2 regions of the Rhizobium sp. P1_E6 genome follow, and region 2 is predicted to be linked to the other one. Evidence: riboswitches for the same ligand, from Rfam matches in the RefSeq annotation. Region 2 holds a riboswitch; the other holds the start of a gene.
The links. A riboswitch is a leader RNA that binds a small molecule or an ion and turns the genes downstream of it on or off. The one in region 2 is predicted to bind thiamine pyrophosphate.

Region 1 (8,357 bases), on a different contig from region 2:
ACTGGAACGATGGTTTCCCGAGGGCGTGCAGACGCCTGGACTTATTCTTATCAAGGTTACTGCACGTTTCGCCCAATATTGGGACGGCGAAGAGAACGGGAAAGTCGATCTCTAATGTCAATGCACGGCGCCGCGTCCACAGCGAGCCCGCCTACAGACGGGCTATCGCCTCCCCTAGTTCCTTGCGAAGCTTTTCAAGCCGAGCCCGTGCCTCGTCCCTTTGCGCCCGCAGCTCTTTGATCGACTTCTCCTGCTCCGTCAGATCCTCAAGGAACTGCTGCTTGAGCGGTGTGTCGCCTACGGAGGCAAGCATGCCTGAAATCCGTGAGGATTCCGAAGTTGCATCCTCGATCGCCTGCATCACCGCCGACAGATCTCTCTCCGCCTCCTTCTGGGCCGTCCTCGCCGTCACGAGCCCGCGAAGCTTCTCGGCGATCTCCGGGGACGGCCCCTCATCGAGCCATTGCAGGATCACCGCGTCGTCGATATCGGCAATCGCCTGCGTTTCGCTCTCTACCATGCGCCATTCGATTGAAGTCGAAACCTTCTTTCCGGCGGGCACCACGACAGTCGCCCGCGCGCCCTGCGGTGTTTCCTCCACCCCCTCGGACAGAACGAGTTCCCACCCTGGCATGCCTGGATCTTCCGCAACGAACTTCCTGTCAGTGTCTGCGCCCCAGGCGGTGAAGGTCTTTCGCACGCGACGCTCCAATGTTGCGTCGAGATAACCGTCCTTGACGACAACTGTCCGGAAGGAACTGGAGTTGGTGATGGCCATTTCCTGCTCGATCTTCTGATCAGCCGCAAACGTCGCCTTTTCAACTCCGCCCGGCTTGACGTTGCCTATGCGCGCATCGCCAACATAGCGCCCTTTTTCGTCATAGACCGCGGCGACCGCCGGCGGCAGCGAGGTACCCGTGTCGTTCGTCAGCATCAGCGCCGCATCCGGATGTTGGGCGCCATCGCGATAGAGAGCGACGAACTCCGCGCCGATCTCGCGATCGAGGATCGGCACGGAAATCGTCTCACCGTTCTTGAGGTCGTATGCGCCGGGAAGATCGAAGTTTGCGACCACATCGCCCTCGTCGGCGGCGGCAGCAATGGTAGCGGCCGGAGCGGCAATAACGGGAGCAGGAGCCTCCGCAGCGGGCTCGTTCAGCAACGCACCCGCGACCATCCCCCGTTTGGCGCTCGCGACGTCAAGATATGCGGCCTCCGCCTCAGGGCGTGATGGCCATGTTCTGGCGTACAGCCTCTGGCGAAGCGTCACTGGCTTGCCTGACGTCAGAGATATTGAAACCCCTTTCCAGTCTTCGCCAGAGGCATTCTCCAGAACTGCCCATGCTTGCAACCGCGCTTTGCCCTTGGCGTCGACAATGATCCGATAGGACGGCTTCCAGAGCGGGGCTGCGACGACATAGGAAATGTCCACGGCCGCCGACGCCTTGCCATTGAGCGAAATGGTGACTGCACGCGTCCCCTGCACTCCATCGCTCGACAGCAGTTCCACTGCCCGAGCAACCATCTCGGCATCTTTGGGATTATCGAGTTTGTAGGCCATGGCGCCACCGATCTCGGCAACGTCGAAGGCGCCGCGGTCAAGCATCACGATCAGCCGCGCGCGCTGCTTTTCAGTGGCGGGCTCTACCCCGACGATGCGACCCTTCACCCCGTTCGCAGAGACAGGCGCGCCTCTGAGAGCCCGCAGCACAGCAGCAGCCGAATCCAGATCCTTCCGTTTGATCGGCAGCACCTTGAATGTTTCATCGACCATGCCCGGCCCGGTGGTCGACAATCCCTTTACGGGAGCCGGCCCCGAGACAACGAGGGTCTTCAGAAAGTCATCCATCTGGTCTGTCGGCACATCGACGACAGCGTTGCCGTCGTCCCCGACATTAAGACTGCGCACATATTCGGCAACGCCTCCTGAGGACAGCCTGATAGACTTGATAGTCCCGGTTTGCGCGAATGCGGTTGTGGAGAGCAGTATTGCGGTAAGCGCCGCACAGATGGTGGATGCGTATTTCATGTGACCCCCTCGATATAAATTCCACCAGAGGATGAACGTAAAAAAGGGGCGGCATTTCGACACGCAACCGCTTTTGCGCGCGTTGTCCCTATGGCCCATTCGCCGACACGACGACGTCTCTGTCGGGAACCTCCATCTTCGATGCGATATCGGGGAAAGATGTCGTGAAAATGAGAAAGCGAACGCCTATATAGCTGCCGAGTCTGTTTGAAAGGAAATCCATCATGACTATCAATGGAAGCCTGCTCGTCGCGGGATCGGAGAAACGCGGCACTCGCGGGGAGCTCTACGGCGTCGAGGCGGCCACCGGAGCGGCACTGCCCGTCTCTTTCGGTGGCGCCACCGCGGAAGACGTCGAGGAGGCAACCAGGTTTGCATGGGAGGCGTTCGCCTCCTACCGGGAAACAGATCTGGAAACGCGGGCCGATTTTCTTGAAACAATCGCCAGCGAGATCGAGGCGATCGGCGATGAGTTGATCGTGCGTGCAATGGCGGAAACCGGACTTCCACGCGGACGGATCGAGGGTGAGCGCGGCCGCACGATCGGACAGCTTCGGCTGTTTGCGAAAGAGGTTCGCGAAGGCCGATTCCAGGAACTTCGTTTTGACGGCGCGGATCCCTCCCGCAAGCCCGTTCCGAAGCCCGATCTGCGCCTGCGCAACGTTCCCCTCGGCCCCGTTGCGGTTTTCGGCGCATCAAACTTTCCGCTCGCCTTCTCGGTGGCCGGCGGTGACACGGCCTCTGCGCTCGCAGCAGGATGCCCCGTCGTCGTCAAGGCGCATTCGGCGCATCCGGGCACGTCGGAACTGGTCGGTCGCGCCGTTCAGCGGGCCGTCGCCAAGGCCGGGCTGCATGCGGGCACCTTCGCGCTTCTCTTTGACACCGGCTTCGAGGTCGGACAGAAGCTCGTCGCCGATGCCCGAATTCGAGCAGTCGGTTTCACAGGCTCGCGCCGCGGCGGCACGGCACTGATGAAGATCTCTTCCGAGCGCAAGCAGCCGATCCCGGTCTATGCCGAAATGAGCAGCATCAACCCGGTCATCTTCTTCCCCGATGCCCTGAAAAGCCGCGCGACAGAGATTGCAACGGCTTTTGTCAGCTCGCTGGTTCTGGGCGCCGGACAATTCTGCACCAATCCCGGCCTCATTCTCGCCGTCGACAGTGAAGGTCTGGACACTTTTATCGCCAAGACGCGGGAGCTTCTGCCTGATGTCGGCGCGCAGACCATGCTGACGGGCTCCATCGCCAAGGCATTCTGCAATGGCGTCGCCCGGCTGGAAAAGCATCCCGAAGTCCGTCTCGTTGCCAATGGCAAGCCGGGCAGCGAATTCGAAGGTACCGCTGCACTCTTCGAGACGACGGCTGCGGCATTCCTCGCCCATCACGAGCTTCAGGACGAGGTCTTCGGCGCCGCCGGGCTCATCGTGCGCTGCCGCGATCTCGCCGAACTCGAGCGGGTGCTTGACGGCCTGGAAGGCCAGCTGACCGTAGCCCTCCACATCACGAGCGAAGACGAGCCGGACGCAAAGCGCCTCGTTCCCAGGCTGGAGATGCTTGCCGGACGACTGCTCGTGAACGGCTTCGGAACCGGCGTCGAGGTATCGCCCGCCATGGTGCATGGCGGCCCCTACCCGGCAACAGCCGATGGCAGATCGACCTCGGTCGGGACGCTGGCGATCTACAGGTTCCTGCGGCCGGTTTCGTATCAGGACTTTACGGTGAACCTGCTTCCGACACCGTTGCGTTGATCGATCGGAGCTTGTCAGCGTTCAAACGGCGGAGTCTCCAAGGAGGCCACCGAAGAGATTGGCAAGCTCCCGCACCGGCTGGAAGCAGACATCAGCTTGACTGATGACTCCAGCCGGCGCGGCGGTACCAAGCGAGGATCCTCTTTGGCAAAACCGTCATTTTGCCAGTGACATCGGCATCATTCTCTGCAAGAAAGATTACCGTTGAGAGACAGGGGCGCCCGTTTGCAAGAACGGGCTGAGAAGCACCCTTCGAACCTGAACCGGATAATGCCGGCGGAGGGAGTCGCTCGGGTCGCAGTCTGCTTCATTGCATGATCGTTCCCGCGCCTGCCCCGCCTGAAAGGGGTACTATGGAGAACAAGACACCCGGAGCTCTGTTGACGGAGATGCGCGCCAAGCCGCCGCTCGTGCAGTGCATCACCAATTATGTCGCCATGAACATCGCCGCCAATGTGGTGCTCGCGGCCGGCGCGTCGCCTGCCATGGTTCATGCGGCCGAGGAGGCGGGGGAATTTGCCGCGATTGCCGGGGCTTTGACCGTCAACATCGGCACGCTCTCCCCCCAATGGATCGACGGCATGCATGCGGCGGCAACGGCCGCGAATGGAGGCGGCAAGCCGTGGGTCCTCGATCCGGTCGCCCATTACGCAACGTCCTTCCGCCGCAAGGCGGTTGCCGATCTCCTGGCCCTTCGCCCGACGATCATCCGCGGCAATGCCTCCGAGATCATTGCACTTGCCGGCGGCGAAAGCCGCGGCCAAGGCGTCGACAGCCGTGACCCGGTAGAACAGGCCGAAGCATCTGCGCAGCGGCTGGCCGAACGGCATGGCGCAGTCGTCGCCGTCACCGGTGTCGTGGATTTCGTGACTGATGGCGCACAGGCGCTGCGCATCGAGGGTGGTTCGTCGCTGATGCCGCAGGTGACCGCGCTCGGCTGCTCGTTGACCTGCCTGACCGGCGCCTTCGCGGCCGCCATCCCCGGCGACCCCTTCGCTGCTGCCGTTGCAGCACTTGCCACCTTTGCGGTTGCCGGCGAAGAGGCGGCGAAAAATGCGAGCGGACCCGGCTCTTTCTCCTGGCGCTTCCTCGATGCGCTCGCCGCGCTCGATGGTGCAGCATTGGATGCGAAGGTCAGGATCAGCGCGGCATGAAACGCTTCGATCTCTCCCTCTATCTGGTCCTCGATCCGGATCTCTGCGCCGGCATCGGCATGATCGAGACGGCGCGGCTTGCCGTCGTAGGCGGTGCAACCATTGTGCAGTTGCGCGACAAACACGGCGGAACGGCGCGGATGGTGGAAACCGGCCTTGCGCTGAGAGACGTTTTGAGGGGTACCGGCGCTTTGCTTGTTATCAATGACGATGTGGAAGCTGCCCTCGCGATCGGCGCCGACGGGTTGCATATTGGCCAGGACGATATGGGACCTGCTGCCGCACGCGCGAAAATCGGTCCGAACATGATTCTCGGCCTGTCGGTTGAGACGGAGGCGCTGGCTGCGGCAATCGACCCTGCTGTCGTCGATTACGCCGGCATCGGACCGGTCTTTYCAACACCCACCAAGAGTGACCACAAGCAGCCGATCGGTTTCGACGGGCTGGCGAATCTGGTGAAAGTCGCGCCCGTTCCAACGGTTGCGATTGGCGGCCTGAAGAGCGAGCATGTCGCGTCTGTCTTTGCGGCAGGTGCTGATGGGCTTGCCGTCGTCTCGGCGGTCTGCGGCACCCCGGATCCGATGGCCGCGACACTCCGCATCGCAGAGGAAATCCGAAAGGTCAGCCGATGATCCGCAATGTGCTATCCATCGCCGGTTCCGATCCCTCCGGTGGCGCCGGCATCCAGGCCGATCTCAAAGCCTTCTCCGCTCGCGGCGTCTATGGCATGGCGGCGCTGACGGCATTGACGGCACAGAACACGCAGGGTGTGACCGGCGTGCATCTCGTGCCGCCGCACTTCGTCGCCCAGCAGATCAAGGCGGTCTTTGCCGATGTGCGCGTCGACGCGGTCAAGATCGGCATGATCGCCAATGCCGGCATTGCCGAAGCGGTTGCCGAGGCACTTGCGCCGCATCGCGGCATCCCCATCGTTGTCGATCCCGTCATGATCGCCAAAGGCGGAGCAGCACTTCTCGACCCGCAGGCCGTCGATGCGCTGACGCGGCATCTGCTGCCGCTTGCGACGCTGCTCACCCCCAACCTGCCGGAAGCTGCCGCACTGCTGCACGAAGAGGTTGCCGAAAACCGCGAGCAGATGGCATCACAGGCTGAGCGCCTGCGTGCGCTCGGCCCCGCCGCCGTGCTGGTGAAGGGCGGGCATCTCGACAGCGACGAGAGCCCGGACGTGTTATCGACCGCTTCAGGTCTTCACTGGTTCGAGGCCAAGCGCGTGCCAACGAAGAACACGCATGGCACGGGCTGTACCCTTTCCAGCGCGCTTGCCGCCGAGCTCGCGAAGGGCGCTTTGCCGCAAATGGCCGTGGCAACTGCCAAGACCTATCTTGCGCAAGCGGTCGCTGCCGCAGGCGAATTGATGGTTGGTTCCGGCCATGGGCCTGTGCAGCATTTCCACGCCCTGTGGAAAGACGCCGGCCTCTGAGCCGGATCACAATTCGAGGATTGCAGACGGCCCGGTCAAACCGGGCCGTTTTCTTTTGCCTACCCTGCGTTGAACCAGGCCTGCCCGGTAAAAAGCCTGTTGACAAGGTCGCCCAGATATCCAAAGCTATGACATTAAAAGGGGATAAATTCCGCAATAACGGAATATCTGGAGGAATTCGGGTGTCAGACCTGCTTGTGAGCTTATATTCCACGAAGCTCGCCGAACTGAAAGAAAAAGCCGATGCCGTCGGCATCACAATCCGTCCGGCTTTGCCGCCGGAACTTCACGTCGTCGTCGGCTGGGTGCGCGAGCATTTCAGCGAGAACTGGGCGAGTGAAGTCGCCGTCGCATTTTCCCGCCAGCCCGTCGCCTGTCTTGTCGCCGTCGAGAACGGCAAGCTTCTCGGCGTTGCCTGCTATGACACGACCGCCCGCGGCTTCTTCGGCCCTACCGGCGTCGATCCCGCAGCGCGCGGCAAGGGCATCGGCCTCGCCCTCTTTTCCGCTTGCCTGCAAAACCTGAAGACGCTTGGCCATGCCTATGCCTTCATTGGCGATGCCGGCCCCGTCGATTTCTACGTCAAGACCGCAGGCGCGGTCGAAATTCCCGCCCCCGACAAGGGCATTTACGAAGGCATGCTGCGAAGCCAGCCGAAATGACCATCTGATACCGGAGTTTTTAAATAGTGTCCTCGACCCCGCTCGCTCTCTTCGTCGGCCTTCCCAATCCGACGCTTTCGGACGACGAATTCGCCCTCTTCCGTGAAACCAATCCGCTCGGCCTCTTCGTCGGCCGCCGCAACCTGCGGGATCCGGAACAGGCAAAGATCCTGATTGACCGTTTCCGCGAGGCCGTGGGCCGCAACGATGCGCCCGTCTTCACCGACCAGGAAGGTGGCCGCGTGCAGCATATGGATGCCGGCCCCTGGCCGCTCTTCCGCAGCTTCGGCCAGTTCGCCGAGCTTGCCCGCCATGATCTCGAGCTCGGCAAGCAGGCGCTGCGCCTTTCCACCCAGGCCATGGGCGCGATGATGAGCGAACTCGGCCTGTCGAGCGGCTGCTCGCCCGTTCTCGACCTCGTGTTCGAGACGACGAGCGCTGTCATCGGCGCCCGCTCCTTCGGTTCGGATCCGGATTTCATCGCCGCGCTCGGCCGCGAAGTGGTGGATGGTCTGCTCGAAACCGGCAATATGCCTGTTATGAAGCACATTCCGGGTCATGGCCGCGCGACGCTCGATTCTCACAAGGAGCGTCCTGTCGTGGATGCCTCGCGCGAGACGCTTGTCGCCACCGATTTCAAGCCCTTCGTGGCGCTGAAGGACACGCCCTGGGCGATGGTCGCCCACGTCGTCTACTCCGCTTACGATGCGGAGCTTCCGGCCTCCATCTCGCCGATCATGCATGACGTGATCCGCAACGACATGGGCTATGACGGCGTGCTGATCTCCGACTGCATCTTCATGGAGTCGCTGCAGGGCACCCTGCCGGAACGCGTCGCCCAGGTTCTCGATGCCGGTTTCGACATCGCGCTGCACAGCCATGGCGATGTTAGGGAAAGCGAAGCCGCCGCCAAGGGCGCGCGCCCGCTGACCGAAGCCGCACAGAAGCGTATTGCCGCGGGGAAGGCCCGTCTCGGCACTCTCAAGATCGACTATCGCGCTGCCCAGGCGGAAGTCGAAGCCATGTTTGCAAGCGCACTGGCCTCCTGACCGGCGCCGCCATTTTTCATCGCATAAGAAAAGGGGAATTTGACATGAAGAAATATATCCTGGCGGCCGCGGCCCTGACCATGCTGTCAGGCTCGGCCATGGCGCAGACCATCCTGACGGCCAATATCGAGCCGGCCACGACCTGGGTGCGCAACTTCAACCCGTTCAACCAGACCTCGTCGCGCCAGTCGACCCTCGACTTCATCTACGAGCCGCTGGTCGTCTTCAACCGCTTCGACAGCAACAAGCCGGTCTATCGCCTGGCCGAGAGCTT
Region 2 (12,025 bases):
CTTCATTCCGACCAACGTGATCTCGATCACCGACGGCCAGATCTTCCTTGAAACCGACCTGTTCTATCAGGGCATCCGCCCGGCCGTGAACGTCGGTCTGTCGGTTTCCCGCGTCGGTTCGGCGGCGCAGATCAAGGCGATGAAGCAGGTTGCCGGCTCGATCAAGGGCGAACTTGCCCAGTATCGCGAAATGGCTGCCTTCGCCCAGTTCGGTTCGGACCTTGACGCTGCAACGCAGCGCCTGCTGAACCGCGGTGCGCGCCTGACCGAACTTCTGAAGCAGCCGCAGTTCTCGCCGCTGAAGACGGAAGAGCAGGTTGCGGTGATTTTCGCTGGCGTTAACGGCTATCTCGACAAGCTGCCGGTCGCATCGGTCGGCAAGTTCGAGCAGGGCTTGCTTTCGTACCTGCGTTCGGAAGGCTCCGCCATCCTCGACGCGATCCGCACGGAAAAGGCAATCAGCGACGGCACCAGGAGCCAGCTCACGGCTGCTGTTGACAGCTTCGCCAAGTCTTTCTCGTAATCGGGCCCTAAGTTAGGACGGATAACGGATGCCTTCACTTAAGGATCTGAAGAACCGGATCGCCTCCGTCAAGGCGACGCAGAAGATCACCAAGGCGATGAAAATGGTCGCCGCGGCGAAGCTTCGGCGTGCGCAGGAGGCGGCCGAGGCCGCCAGGCCCTATTCGCAGCGCATGGGTGCGGTTCTGGCGAACATCGCCAAGGCCGTTACCGATGCAGACGGTGCGCCGGCGCTTATGACCGGCACCGGCAAGGACCAGGTCCATCTGCTCGTCGTCTGCACCGCGGAGCGCGGTCTTTGCGGTGGCTTCAACTCGCAGATCGCGCGTTTTGCGCGCGATCACGTCCGCAAGCTGACCGCTGAGGGCAAGACGGTAAAGATCTTCACCGTCGGCAAGAAGGGTTACGACATTCTGCGTCGCGAATACGCTTCGCTGATCATCGAGCGCAAGGAACTGCGCGATGTGAAGCGCGTCGGCTTCGAGAACGCAGACCAGATCGGCAAGCGCATCATCGAGATGTTCGAAGCCGGCGAATTCGACGTCTGCACGTTGTTCTATTCCGAGTTCAAGTCGGTCATCTCGCAGATTCCGACCGCACAGCAGCTCATTCCGGCCAAGGCCCCTGAGGTTGTCGCCGAGGACGCAGAACATGCTGGCGCTGTATACGAATACGAGCCGGATCCGGCGTCGATCCTCGACGATCTGATCCCGCGCAATATCTCTGTCCAGATCTTCCGTGCTCTCCTTGAGAACGTCGCGGGTGAAATGGGCGCCAAGATGAGCGCGATGGATAACGCGACGCGCAATGCTGGTGAGATGATCAATAAGCTGACGCTGAGCTACAACCGTCAGCGTCAGGCGCAGATCACCAAGGAACTCATTGAAATCATTTCGGGCGCGGAAGCGCTCTGAGGTTAGGAAAAGAGGGTCAGAAAATGGCTGAGGCAGCTACCCCCAAGACCGGCTCTGTCGGCAGAGTCACACAGGTTATCGGCGCCGTCGTTGACGTTGCTTTCGAAGGCGATCTGCCGAAGATCCTGAACGCGCTGGAAACGAGCAACAACGGCAACCGTCTGGTTCTCGAAGTTGCCCAGCACCTCGGCGAAAACGAAGTTCGTACCATTGCGATGGACTCGTCCGAAGGTCTCGTCCGCGGCCAGGTAGTCACCGATACCGGTGCTCCGATCATGGTTCCGGTGGGTAACGAGACGCTCGGCCGCATCATGAACGTCATCGGCGAGCCGGTCGACGAAGCTGGTCCGCTGGTTACCGCACACAAGCGTTCCATCCACCAGGACGCACCGGCCTATGTGGAGCAGTCCACGGAAGCACAGATCCTCGTCACCGGCATCAAGGTCGTCGATCTTCTCGCGCCTTACGCACGCGGCGGCAAGATCGGCCTCTTTGGCGGCGCAGGCGTCGGCAAGACCGTTCTGATCATGGAACTGATCAACAACGTCGCCAAGGCGCATGGTGGTTACTCGGTTTTCGCAGGTGTCGGTGAACGTACCCGCGAGGGCAACGACCTCTACCACGAAATGATCGAATCGAACGTCAACAAGCATGGCGGCGGCGAAGGCTCCAAGGCTGCGCTGGTTTATGGCCAGATGAACGAACCGCCGGGCGCCCGCGCTCGCGTCGCTCTGACTGGTCTGACGGTTGCCGAACACTTCCGCGACCAGGGTCAGGACGTTCTGTTCTTCGTCGACAATATCTTCCGCTTCACGCAGGCAGGTTCGGAAGTGTCGGCTCTGCTCGGCCGTATTCCTTCGGCCGTCGGCTATCAGCCGACGCTTGCAACGGACATGGGTCAGATGCAGGAACGCATCACCACGACGACGACCGGCTCGATCACCTCGGTTCAGGCCATTTACGTTCCGGCCGACGACTTGACCGACCCGGCACCGGCAACCTCGTTCGCCCACTTGGACGCAACGACGGTTCTGTCGCGTTCTATCGCCGAAAAGGGCATCTACCCGGCTGTCGACCCGCTCGACTCCACCTCGCGCATGCTCGATCCGCTGGTCGTCGGCGACGAACATTACGAAATTGCCCGTAAGGTTCAGTCGACCCTCCAGCGCTACAAGGCCCTGCAGGACATCATCGCCATCCTGGGCATGGACGAACTGTCCGAAGAGGACAAGATCGCTGTTGCCCGCGCCCGCAAGATTGAACGCTTCCTGTCGCAGCCGTTCTTCGTTGCCGAAGTCTTCACCGGCTCGCCGGGCAAGCTCGTTGCTCTCGAAGACACGATCAAGGGCTTCAAGGGTCTCGTCAACGGCGAGTATGACCACCTGCCGGAGGCTGCCTTCTACATGGTTGGCTCGATCGATGAAGCTGTCGAGAAAGCCAAGAAGCTCGCAGCTGCCTGATGAGCGATGCTCAGGACGAGATATTCTGCTGCGACTCCCTCAAAGGGGTCGTGGCGGAACTCCCTGAACCTGCAGTGCCGACCATATACCGTGCCGATAACGGCGTGACGATGATGGTGGTGGGGTTGGCGCAGACCGAGGAAGGCCTCGGATATCTCGACCAAGCGATAATGCACTGCCCGTTCTGCGGGACCAAATTGCAAGATGCGAAAGCCATAGCCGAGAAGGTAAGTCACTGATGGCTGACAATTTCAACTTTGAGCTCGTTTCGCCGGAGCGTCTGCTGTTGTCGGAAATGGTGACCGAGGTCGTCATTCCTGCGACCGAAGGCGAGATGACGGTCATGGCCAATCATGCTCCGACGATGACGACCATCAAGCCGGGCATCGTGAGCGTACGTTCCGCTTCCGGCTCCAAGCAGGACTACGTCGTGTTTGGCGGTTTTGCCGACATCCTGCCGACCGGCTGCACGCTGCTTGCCGAGTCTGCTGTTCGCGTCGAAGAACTCAACAAGGACGAACTGACCCGCCGTATCGAAGCTGCGAAGAAAGAGCTCGAAGATACCGAGCATCACGAGCATAAGTCCAAGCTCGAGCACTTCATCATGGAACTGACCCACCTGCGTGGCGTCGTCCAGCAGGACTGATCGGCTCAGTCAAAGACTGACAGAGTGAGAAAAACGGCCTTTCAAGGCCGCTTTTTCTTTGGCAAGCCGCACCCTGCGGCAGGCGCAGCGCCGTTCATCATACGTCATCGTTTGCAGGGGTAGCCGCATAGAAGTGCCGAGCGACACCCTGGAAGGCTTCTTTGATGCCAGTCCGGCTTTATTCATCGCTGCGAAGGCTGCGGGTATCATACCGGACATTGAAACGAAAAGAGGTGGCTTTCGCCGCACGTCCTGGAAGTCACTTGAAGTGGCTTTTCAGAAGCCGGTGCCACCGCGCAGTTCGGACAGCAGTGTGCCGAACAGGATCTTCATATCCAGCCAGAGGCTGAAATTTCTGATGTAATAGATATCGCTGGCGATGCGGGCGCGTGCCTTTGTCGGGCGCTCTGTCGGGCCGCGCCAGCCGCGCGTCTGGGCAAGGCCGGTAATGCCCGGCCGCATCAGATGGCGGTAATGATATTCGGGCACCAGCTCTTCGTAGAGCATGCCGGCTGCGCGCATGTTGATGGCATGGCATCGGGGCCCGACGAGCGACATATCGCCCTTGATAACGTTGAGAAGCTGGGGAAGCTCGTCGATATTGGTCTTGCGCAGGAAGGCGCCGATCCGCGTTACGCGCCGATCGCCCTTGACGGTCTGTTCGATGCCGGTCGGATCGCAGAGGTCCGTCCGCATGGAGCGGAACTTGTAGACGGTGATCTTGCTGCCCTTCAGGCCCCAGCGAATCTGCCGGAAAAATATCGGTCCGCCGTCATCGATCACGATGAGAAGCGCAATGGTCAGAAGAACCGGAAACAGGATGACTAGGGCGCTGGTTGCCCCGAAAATGTCGAAAGCTCTTTTCAAACCAAGCTGAAGCCGGTTTCGCCCATCCAACGAGACAAAGCTGTCGGGCTGGCGAATATTGGAATTCGCTGCCTCTAGAGCCTTCATCTTCACTGTTTTTGCAGAGAAAACCGTCTCTTGAAGCTTGTTTGAAGTAAACACGTTCATTAAGCAACGTCCGTGGGAATACTCTCATATTGCATCGCGCCGGCACAAATACATGGACAGGATCGATTTGTCACCCGCTTGCTTAATGTTTTCGTAACCCTAACGGGGCCAAATTTGGGAGTATTTCGAAATATGTCCCGGATATTTTGGCTGGCTTCGAATTAACTATATTGCGTTAATGGCTGAATTCTTGCGCGTTATGCGTGCGGCGCGTCGTATTGCCGGCCGCTCGAGAAGGAAATAGCTGAGGCTTGCTATAGGAAAAATGATCACCGTCGCAAAGGTGCAGCCGATAAACCAATCCCGTAACGGATCGTCTTTCCCGATCCCGAATATGGCCGGAGAGATCGTCTGCATCGAAGTCAGCACGATGTCCTGCCAGATATAGATGCCGAAGGAGATGGTTGCAGCAAAACGCATGAAGGCATTGTCCAGCAGTGCCGCAAGCAGCACGGAGCGTGAGAGCGACACAAGGGCGACAGCGATCAGAACCGGAAAAAGCGGAAAGGCATAGGGGATTCCGAGCCATCCATAGGCTTCCCAAGGTCCGCCTGTCGAAAGCGGTAGCTGGAAGCCGGCTGCAACAAGGCAGGCAAATGCAATAATGTCGAACCAGATCCGACGCTTTCGCGCCAGCAGGATCTGAATGCCGGCTGCGAGTGAACCGAGTGCGAAAACGGCGAAGAAGCCGATTGGATTGTAGTTGGGCATCCACTCCTTCGCGCCGCCATGCATGCCATACTGCCAGCCACGGTCAATCTCATTGGGAGGGGCAAGCGCACGGAAGGTTTCATGGCCGATCAGTGCTGCGACAATGATGCCGAGCCAGGCAAGGCGCGTCACGAGCGGCGATCGGCGTTTTTCCGGGATGGCGAAAAGCCAGAGGAAGCCAAGCGGCAGCAGCACATAGCTCGTCGCTTCGAAGGATATGGACCAGAGCGGGCCGTTCCCTTCGACAGGAAAGAAGGTGCGCCAGTGCCATTGGCTCATGAAGAAGAGACCGCTGGCATAGCGCATAAGGAGTTCCGGTGTCAGCGCAAATTCAAGCAGCGTGAAGCTCAGGATGAAGCCCGCGGTCAAAGCCACCCAATAGCCGGGTACGATGCGGGTCGCGCGACGCAGTGCATAGATGCGCAGGTCGGGCATGGCACCACCGGCGTCAAGGGCGCGCCAGAACGGCAAGGCCAGCAGGAATCCGCTGAGAATGAAGAAGATGGCGACGCCGAAATTGCCGAAGCGCAAGGCAGTCAGCGTCGGCCGCGATCCTTCGCCGAGTTTGGTGAGGTCGATGCGCAAAATGAGATGATGGATGAGGACGAGCAAGCAGGCGGCTGCGCGCAAGAAATCCGCCCCGGCCACCCGGTTCTGCTGCTGCATGTCACTCCCTCGCTCCTTGCGGGACCTTGCAGCGGAAAGCTGCTGCCCGCAAGGGCGGCTCGCCTCAGCCGAGGAGATCGTTGGTGTAGTAGGCGGAAAAGTCGGGTTTTTCCTTCAGTGCCGTACCGTTGGCATCGAGGAGGATGCCATGATCGAACAGGAAGGTGCCGATCGCTTCCGCCTTGGCCGGATCGATGGTGCCGATCGCGCCGTTTTCGCCCTTAAGGAAATGCCCCTCGACAAGGGCCTTCTGCGATGCCTTGACAAGGTCGGTGTTAAGCAGTGCGCCATTGCTGCCGGCAATCAGGAGATCGCAGGCTTCGTCCGGGTTCTCGACCGAATAGGCGTAACCCTTCAGCGTCGCCTGGACGAATGCGCGGGCGTTTTTCGGATTGGCCGCAAGATAGGCATCGCTCGAAGCGATCGCGGTCGTCTGCTCGTCGGGAATGCCGTAATCGCTATAACGCCAGCGGCCGACCTGCCGGTTCTCGAGTTGGGCGGCAATGCCCTCCCAGGTGTAGATTTCCAGCGTGAAATCCACGGCGCCATTGTCGAGTGCCTCATAGGCCGAGGTGCCGAGGGTAACGTTCTGGATTGTGCCCTTGCCGCCGTCGTTGCGGATCATCGAGGAGACGAGCGCTTCCTCCCATGCGCCGCCGAAGCCGCCATAGGTCTTGCCGTCCAAATCCCGGGGGCTCTTGATGTCGTCGCGGCCGCCCTTGAAGATCAATCTGCCGGTTTCCGTCTGCACCACGGCGTAGACAAGTTTCACATCCGCACCGGCGGCGCGCTGGGTGAAAGTCTCGATCTCTCCGCAGATACCGAAATCGGCGACACCGTTTGCGACCAGCGTGCCGGCGCTGGTATCGGCATAAGGCAGGATTTCGACGTTGAGGCCGGCAGCCTCATAGAAACCCTTCGCCTTGGCGACATAGATGCCGATGTGATTGGTGTTCGGTGTCCAGTCGAGTGCGACGCGCGCTTTGGCGGTGGATTGGGCGAAGGCGGTGCGGCCGGCAAGGCTTGCGGCCATGGCGGCAAAAAGGGTCTGTCGGCGGGTGAGAAGCATCAGGACCTCCTCAGGTTCTTTGCGGATGCAGCAGTGTTTGAAGAATTTCGGTTTCGATCGCTTGAGCAGTCGGGGAACCAAGGTCGGCAAGCGTACGCGGCCTCGCGAGTGGTACCTCGAATTCCCTGACTACCGTTGCGGGGCGAGCGGAAAGCACATAGATGCGGTCGGACAGGAAGACGGCTTCCCGCACATCGTGGGTAATCAGAAGGGCTGTCCAGCGGTGATCCGTCCACATACCCTGCAGCCATTCCTGCATCTGCGTGCGGGTCAGTGCGTCGAGTGCGCCGAAGGGCTCGTCGAGCAGTAGCATGTCCTGGCGCTGGATCACGGTGCGCAGCAGGGCGGCGCGCTGGCGCATGCCCCCTGAAAGAGCTGCGGGGTAGTGGTTTTCGAAGCCGGCAAGGCCGAAGCGCTCAAAGAGGGGGGCGGCTGCGGCGCGCGCTTGGCTGCGGCGCATACCATGTACTTCGAGGCCGAGGATTGCATTGTCGATGACGCTTCGCCACGGCATCAACGCATCGCGCTGGGGCATGAAGGCGAAGGCGTGAGCGGCTTGCGCGAGCGGGGTGCCGTCGAAGAAAATGTCACCATTATCGGCTTGAAGCGCCTGCGTCAGCAGCCTGAGGATCGTCGACTTGCCGGAACCCGAGGGGCCGACGATCGAGACGAATTCGCCTCTGGCGATATGGAGAGAAATATCCTTCAGCACTTCCATGCCATCGAAGGACTTCGAGATGTTCTTCAGCTGCAGCATACCGCTCATCGGCGTTTCTCCGCCGAGGATTGCCAAGGCATGACGAGATGCTGGATCGCCAGCGCAAGGCCGAAGAGGCAAAGTGTCAGAAGGGCGCTGACGACAACGGCGGCGAGCACGAGATCGGGGCGGAAATTGTTCTTGGCATTGAGAATGTAGATCCCAAGGCCACGGGCAGCGCCTGCATATTCGGCGAAGATCGCACCGACGACCGCATAGGTGATCGATATGCGAAGGCCGGCAAAGAAGAAGGGCATGGCGGAGGGAAGCCGTGCCAGGCGGAAGATGCGCCAGCGGCTTGCCTTCATGGAACTCAGAAGCTCGGCGATATCCCCGTCTGTCGATTCATAGCCCTGCAACAGGGCGACCAGCAGCGGAAAGAAGGTGACGAGGGCAACGAGCAGGAGTTTCGGCAGCAGCCCGAAGCCGAACCACAGCACGACCAAAGGCGCGATTGCCACCAGCGGCAGTGTCTGGCTGACGATGAAGAGCGGCAGCAGCGCGCGGCGCATGAAGGGCACGAAATCCATCAGCACGGACGAGGCGAAGGCGAAGACCAGCGACAGGGCAAAACCGCCGAGTGTTGCGCTGAGCGTCGGCCAGGTATTGTCGAGCAGGGCCTGCCTGTTCACCCAGCCCTGCGTGAGTATGCGCGAAGGCGAGGGAAGAATGGAGGGTTTGATGCCGGAGAAGTCGACATAGAGCTCCCAAACAGCCAGGAAGGCGGCCACAGCAAGAATGGCGGGCAAGGCCCGCCTCAGCGGCGCAAATGTCGAATCCGGTTTCGCTAGGGTCATTGCCGTCAGGCGTCTCAGGCTTTGCTCGGGCTGTTCGCGGAGACCGTGATATCCAGCGTTACATGGCCTTCGGGATCGCCGAAGCGATAGAAAGCTTCATGGATGGTCGCGAAGATCGCGCCGGCATCGCCGCGCAGCTTGGTGCAGAAATTCTTGGAGCGGTCGAATGTGCCCGAGCGCTTCAGAAAATCGATGCAGCCATAGATCTCGTCCATATGGGTGCCCGTTCCCATAACGTACAGAGAAAATTGGGCGGCCGTTGGCTGGCCGGTTTCTGTGGTGTCCTTGACCGCCGCAATCGCGGCTTCCACTCGCTCGGCGAGCGGCTCGGATCGGCTGGAAGACAGGCCGGCGCCACAGATCGCATCATCCGGTTCGCCGGGGCAGCCCCGCGAGATTGCGGCGGACAATACGCAATGCTCGCCGCTTGCGGCAGCAGAGACGAAGAGGTCGCGCATGGCGGCAAACAGCACGTCGGGCGGGCCGACCATCAGTGTGGAAATATCGTCGGTTTCGATGCGAAGACGATCACGATAGGGATCGAGAGCCTTGATCGCTTCAAGGATGATGCCGACGAAATTGCCGGACATCGGATATAGAGACACTTGTGCGCCGGAAAACATTTGGACCTCGCTCCGCTGGCATTACCCAGATCAGCTTTGAAGGGTCCGGAGGCATGCGCCTCACATCTCAGCCCCGGCAATTCGGAGCTCCCCCGTGAAATTGTGGCGGAAGCTAGCACCGGGCCTGCGATACCGCAACCGTAAAATTCCTATCCGGCTACACGGTCGGAAAGGGCGATGGCAGTTCGGACGCAGCTGTCAAGTGTCAGGGGAGGGGAACACCCGGACGGAGGTCCTGTCCGGGTGCCCAGCCGGTTCCGTACCTGCCAGAAACGGAATCGGATATCGTTGTCTCAGGCGGCGATGCCGGCATAAGGAGTGTCGCTGCGGGCAGCGATCAGCGCCTCAGTCCACCATTGCAACAGGGCCATCATTCGGGAAAGCCGGCGCAACGCATCCTCTGGATCCTGCAGCCGGCCTTCATTGTCGAAACGGCGCCAGGGGGAACTGAAGCTGACGGCATCGCAGATCGTGACTGCGTGAAGCTCCGCAAAGACGAGGCGGAGCTGTTCGACCGCGCGCAATCCGGCGGAGACGCCGCCATAGCAGATGAAAGCGATCGGCTTGCCGTGCCAGGGCTCAGCGAAGAGATCGATGAGGAATTTCAGGGAAGCGGTGAAGCTGTGGTTATATTCCGGTGTGACGAGGATGAAGCCATCGGCCTGATGGAGTCTGTCAGCAAGCCGTCTTGCCTCCGGATGATGTGGTACATGCTCTCGCGGCAATGAAAATGCCAGCGGATCGATAATGTCGATCTCGAATTGCGGAAAGCGGGCCAGCTCTCTTTCGAGCCATTTCACCACCCTGTCGCAGATGCGTCCCTCACGCGTGCTGCCGTAGATGACGGCAAGCCTCATGGGTTTCTGCATGCATTGCTCCTTCTCGTGTCGGCTTTACGGCCTCTGGAGCGCAGTCTATAAAACCTCAACTAACATTGAGGTCAATAGGCCATGCAGCAGAATTCGGCATTCTCCCTGAGCAGGCTCCTGACGGTGGGCGAGGTGGCAGAGCGAAGCGGACTTGCTGTCTCTGCCCTGCATTTCTACGAGACGAAGGGGCTGATCTCCAGCATCCGCACCCGCGGCAACCAGCGCCGCTACGGCCGCGACGTTCTTAGGCGTCTCGGCATCATCAAGGTGGCGCAACGCGTCGGCATCCCGCTTGCCGAAATTCAGACTGCCTTCGAAACGCTGCCGCAGAGTCGTACGCCGACAGTCGAGGACTGGCAGCGGCTGTCGGCGCTCTGGAAAGATGATCTCGATGCTCGTATCAAGCGACTGAGCCTGCTGCGTGATCATCTGACGAGTTGCATCGGCTGCGGTTGCCTCTCTATCGACGCCTGTCCACTGCGCAATCCCTTCGACGTTCTCGGTAAGGAAGGCGCCGGCGCGCGGCTTCTGGACCTGGGTGCTTAGACCTTCGGGCTTTCTTTTAGCTGATGGCCGCATATGTTAGGCCCTGATAGCGCAAGCGGCGGGGCCGGTCCCGCAAGGAGGAGGGCTTCGTGTTTCATCCCAAACTGTTCGAGAACCGCAATGTCGTCGTCACGGGGGCTGGTCGGGGTATCGGCCTGGAAATTGCCCGCCAGTTTCTGGATTGCGGTGCGCGCGTACTCGTCCACACAGGTCGTGATGGAGAACGCGAACTGCCGGATTTTCTTCTGACGGCCGAATCGGAGCGCCGCGCCCTGCTGTTGCCGGCGGATTTCCTGCATCCGGGCGGGGCGGCGAAGTTTGCGGCGGAAGCGCTCGAGTTCTTCGACGCCGTGCATGTGCTGGTCAACAATGCCGGCACCATGCATGGCCGCTTTCCGGCCGGAGAGCTCACCGATGCCGATTACGAGACCATCGTGAGACTCAACCAGACGTCGGTGGTGGAGTTGACGCGGGCGCTGCTTCCCGCGTTGCGGGCGGCGCAGGGCGCCGCCATCGTCAATACGGTTTCGATTTCGGCGCTGACGGGCGGAAGTCCTGGTTCTGCAATCTATTCCGCATCGAAGGCTTTCGTTGCGACCTATTCGAAGGCGCTGGCGCGGGAACTCGCGCCTGACGCTATAAGAGTCAATTGTGTCTCACCCGGCACGATCGAAACCGATTTCCATGCACGCTATTCATCTCGCGAGAAACTGGAGCAGGCCCGGAAGTCTATTCCGCTGCAACGGCTCGGAACAGCAGAAGATTGCGCGCCTGCCTATCTCTTCCTGGCTGCCCCGTCGCTCTCCGGCTACATCACCGGTCAAGTTCTAGAGATCAATGGCGGCCAGCTTATTTGCTGATTTGCTTGGACTTTTTTTGGTATTTCGCCACATTTGACCAATTCGCTTCTGCGAATATGATAGTGTACTGATCTACCTTATTACCTCCTTCCGATAAGCAAATGCCATTGCCTAAACCGAAGCCGGGCATGACCGGCCAGGACTTGCAGAAGCTTGCTGACAAAGCCCACGAGGCAAGCGATCTCCTGAAGGCTTTAGCCCATCAGACCCGACTTCTCATTCTCTGTATCCTGTCGGAAGGGGAAAGGACCGTCGGGGAGATCGAGGATATCCTTGGTATACAGCAGGCTATGGTGTCTCAGCAGCTTGCGCGGCTGAGGCTCGAAGGCCTCGTCAATACGCGGCGCGAAGGGCGGCTCGTCTACTACAGCATGGGCAACGAGAGCATTCTGGCTTTTCTCGAATCACTCTTCAGTCTCTTTCCGGTTGCCGAGAAGGACTGAACCCGCCAGCTCTTGCGAAGCGGCCGGCAAGCCGCAAAGATAGGCCTCATCCCGAATTCGGCAGGGAGGCCGGATGATCGACAAGCTGGAATTCTTCATTGCACTCGCCAACGAGAAACATTTCGGTC

Region 1: another riboswitch for thiamine pyrophosphate. It lies ahead of thiM (hydroxyethylthiazole kinase); the one in region 2 lies ahead of AC1D35_RS13710 (YkoF family thiamine/hydroxymethylpyrimidine-binding protein).

The regions. Positions count from the first base shown of each region.
Region 1 covers NZ_JBFUBG010000022.1:31,990-40,346, forward strand. Annotated here, with positions in the region: gene AC1D35_RS13990 (pyridoxamine 5'-phosphate oxidase family protein) at 1-115, shown strand, start outside; gene AC1D35_RS13995 (DUF4139 domain-containing protein) at 152-2,029, opposite strand; gene AC1D35_RS14000 (aldehyde dehydrogenase (NADP(+))) at 2,254-3,777, shown strand; TPP riboswitch at 3,981-4,079, shown strand; gene thiM (hydroxyethylthiazole kinase) at 4,131-4,931, shown strand; gene thiE (thiamine phosphate synthase) at 4,928-5,563, shown strand; gene thiD (bifunctional hydroxymethylpyrimidine kinase/phosphomethylpyrimidine kinase) at 5,560-6,372, shown strand; gene AC1D35_RS14020 (GNAT family N-acetyltransferase) at 6,555-7,034, shown strand; gene AC1D35_RS14025 (glycoside hydrolase family 3 N-terminal domain-containing protein) at 7,061-8,083, shown strand; gene AC1D35_RS14030 (ABC transporter substrate-binding protein) at 8,128-8,357, shown strand, end outside.
Region 2 covers NZ_JBFUBG010000021.1:129,369-141,393, reverse strand. Annotated here, with positions in the region: gene atpA (F0F1 ATP synthase subunit alpha) at 1-523, shown strand, start outside; gene AC1D35_RS13755 (F0F1 ATP synthase subunit gamma) at 552-1,436, shown strand; gene atpD (F0F1 ATP synthase subunit beta) at 1,460-2,896, shown strand; gene AC1D35_RS13745 (hypothetical protein) at 2,896-3,135, shown strand; gene AC1D35_RS13740 (F0F1 ATP synthase subunit epsilon) at 3,135-3,542, shown strand; gene AC1D35_RS13735 (sugar transferase) at 3,819-4,556, opposite strand; gene AC1D35_RS13730 (acyltransferase family protein) at 4,722-5,933, opposite strand; gene AC1D35_RS13725 (ABC transporter substrate-binding protein) at 5,998-7,005, opposite strand; gene AC1D35_RS13720 (ABC transporter ATP-binding protein) at 7,013-7,768, opposite strand; gene AC1D35_RS13715 (ABC transporter permease) at 7,765-8,556, opposite strand; gene AC1D35_RS13710 (YkoF family thiamine/hydroxymethylpyrimidine-binding protein) at 8,571-9,179, opposite strand; TPP riboswitch at 9,170-9,283, opposite strand; gene AC1D35_RS13705 (NAD(P)H-dependent oxidoreductase) at 9,473-10,048, opposite strand; gene soxR (redox-sensitive transcriptional activator SoxR) at 10,130-10,594, shown strand; gene AC1D35_RS13695 (SDR family oxidoreductase) at 10,684-11,454, shown strand; gene AC1D35_RS13690 (metalloregulator ArsR/SmtB family transcription factor) at 11,556-11,897, shown strand; gene AC1D35_RS13685 (LysR family transcriptional regulator) at 11,971-12,025, shown strand, end outside.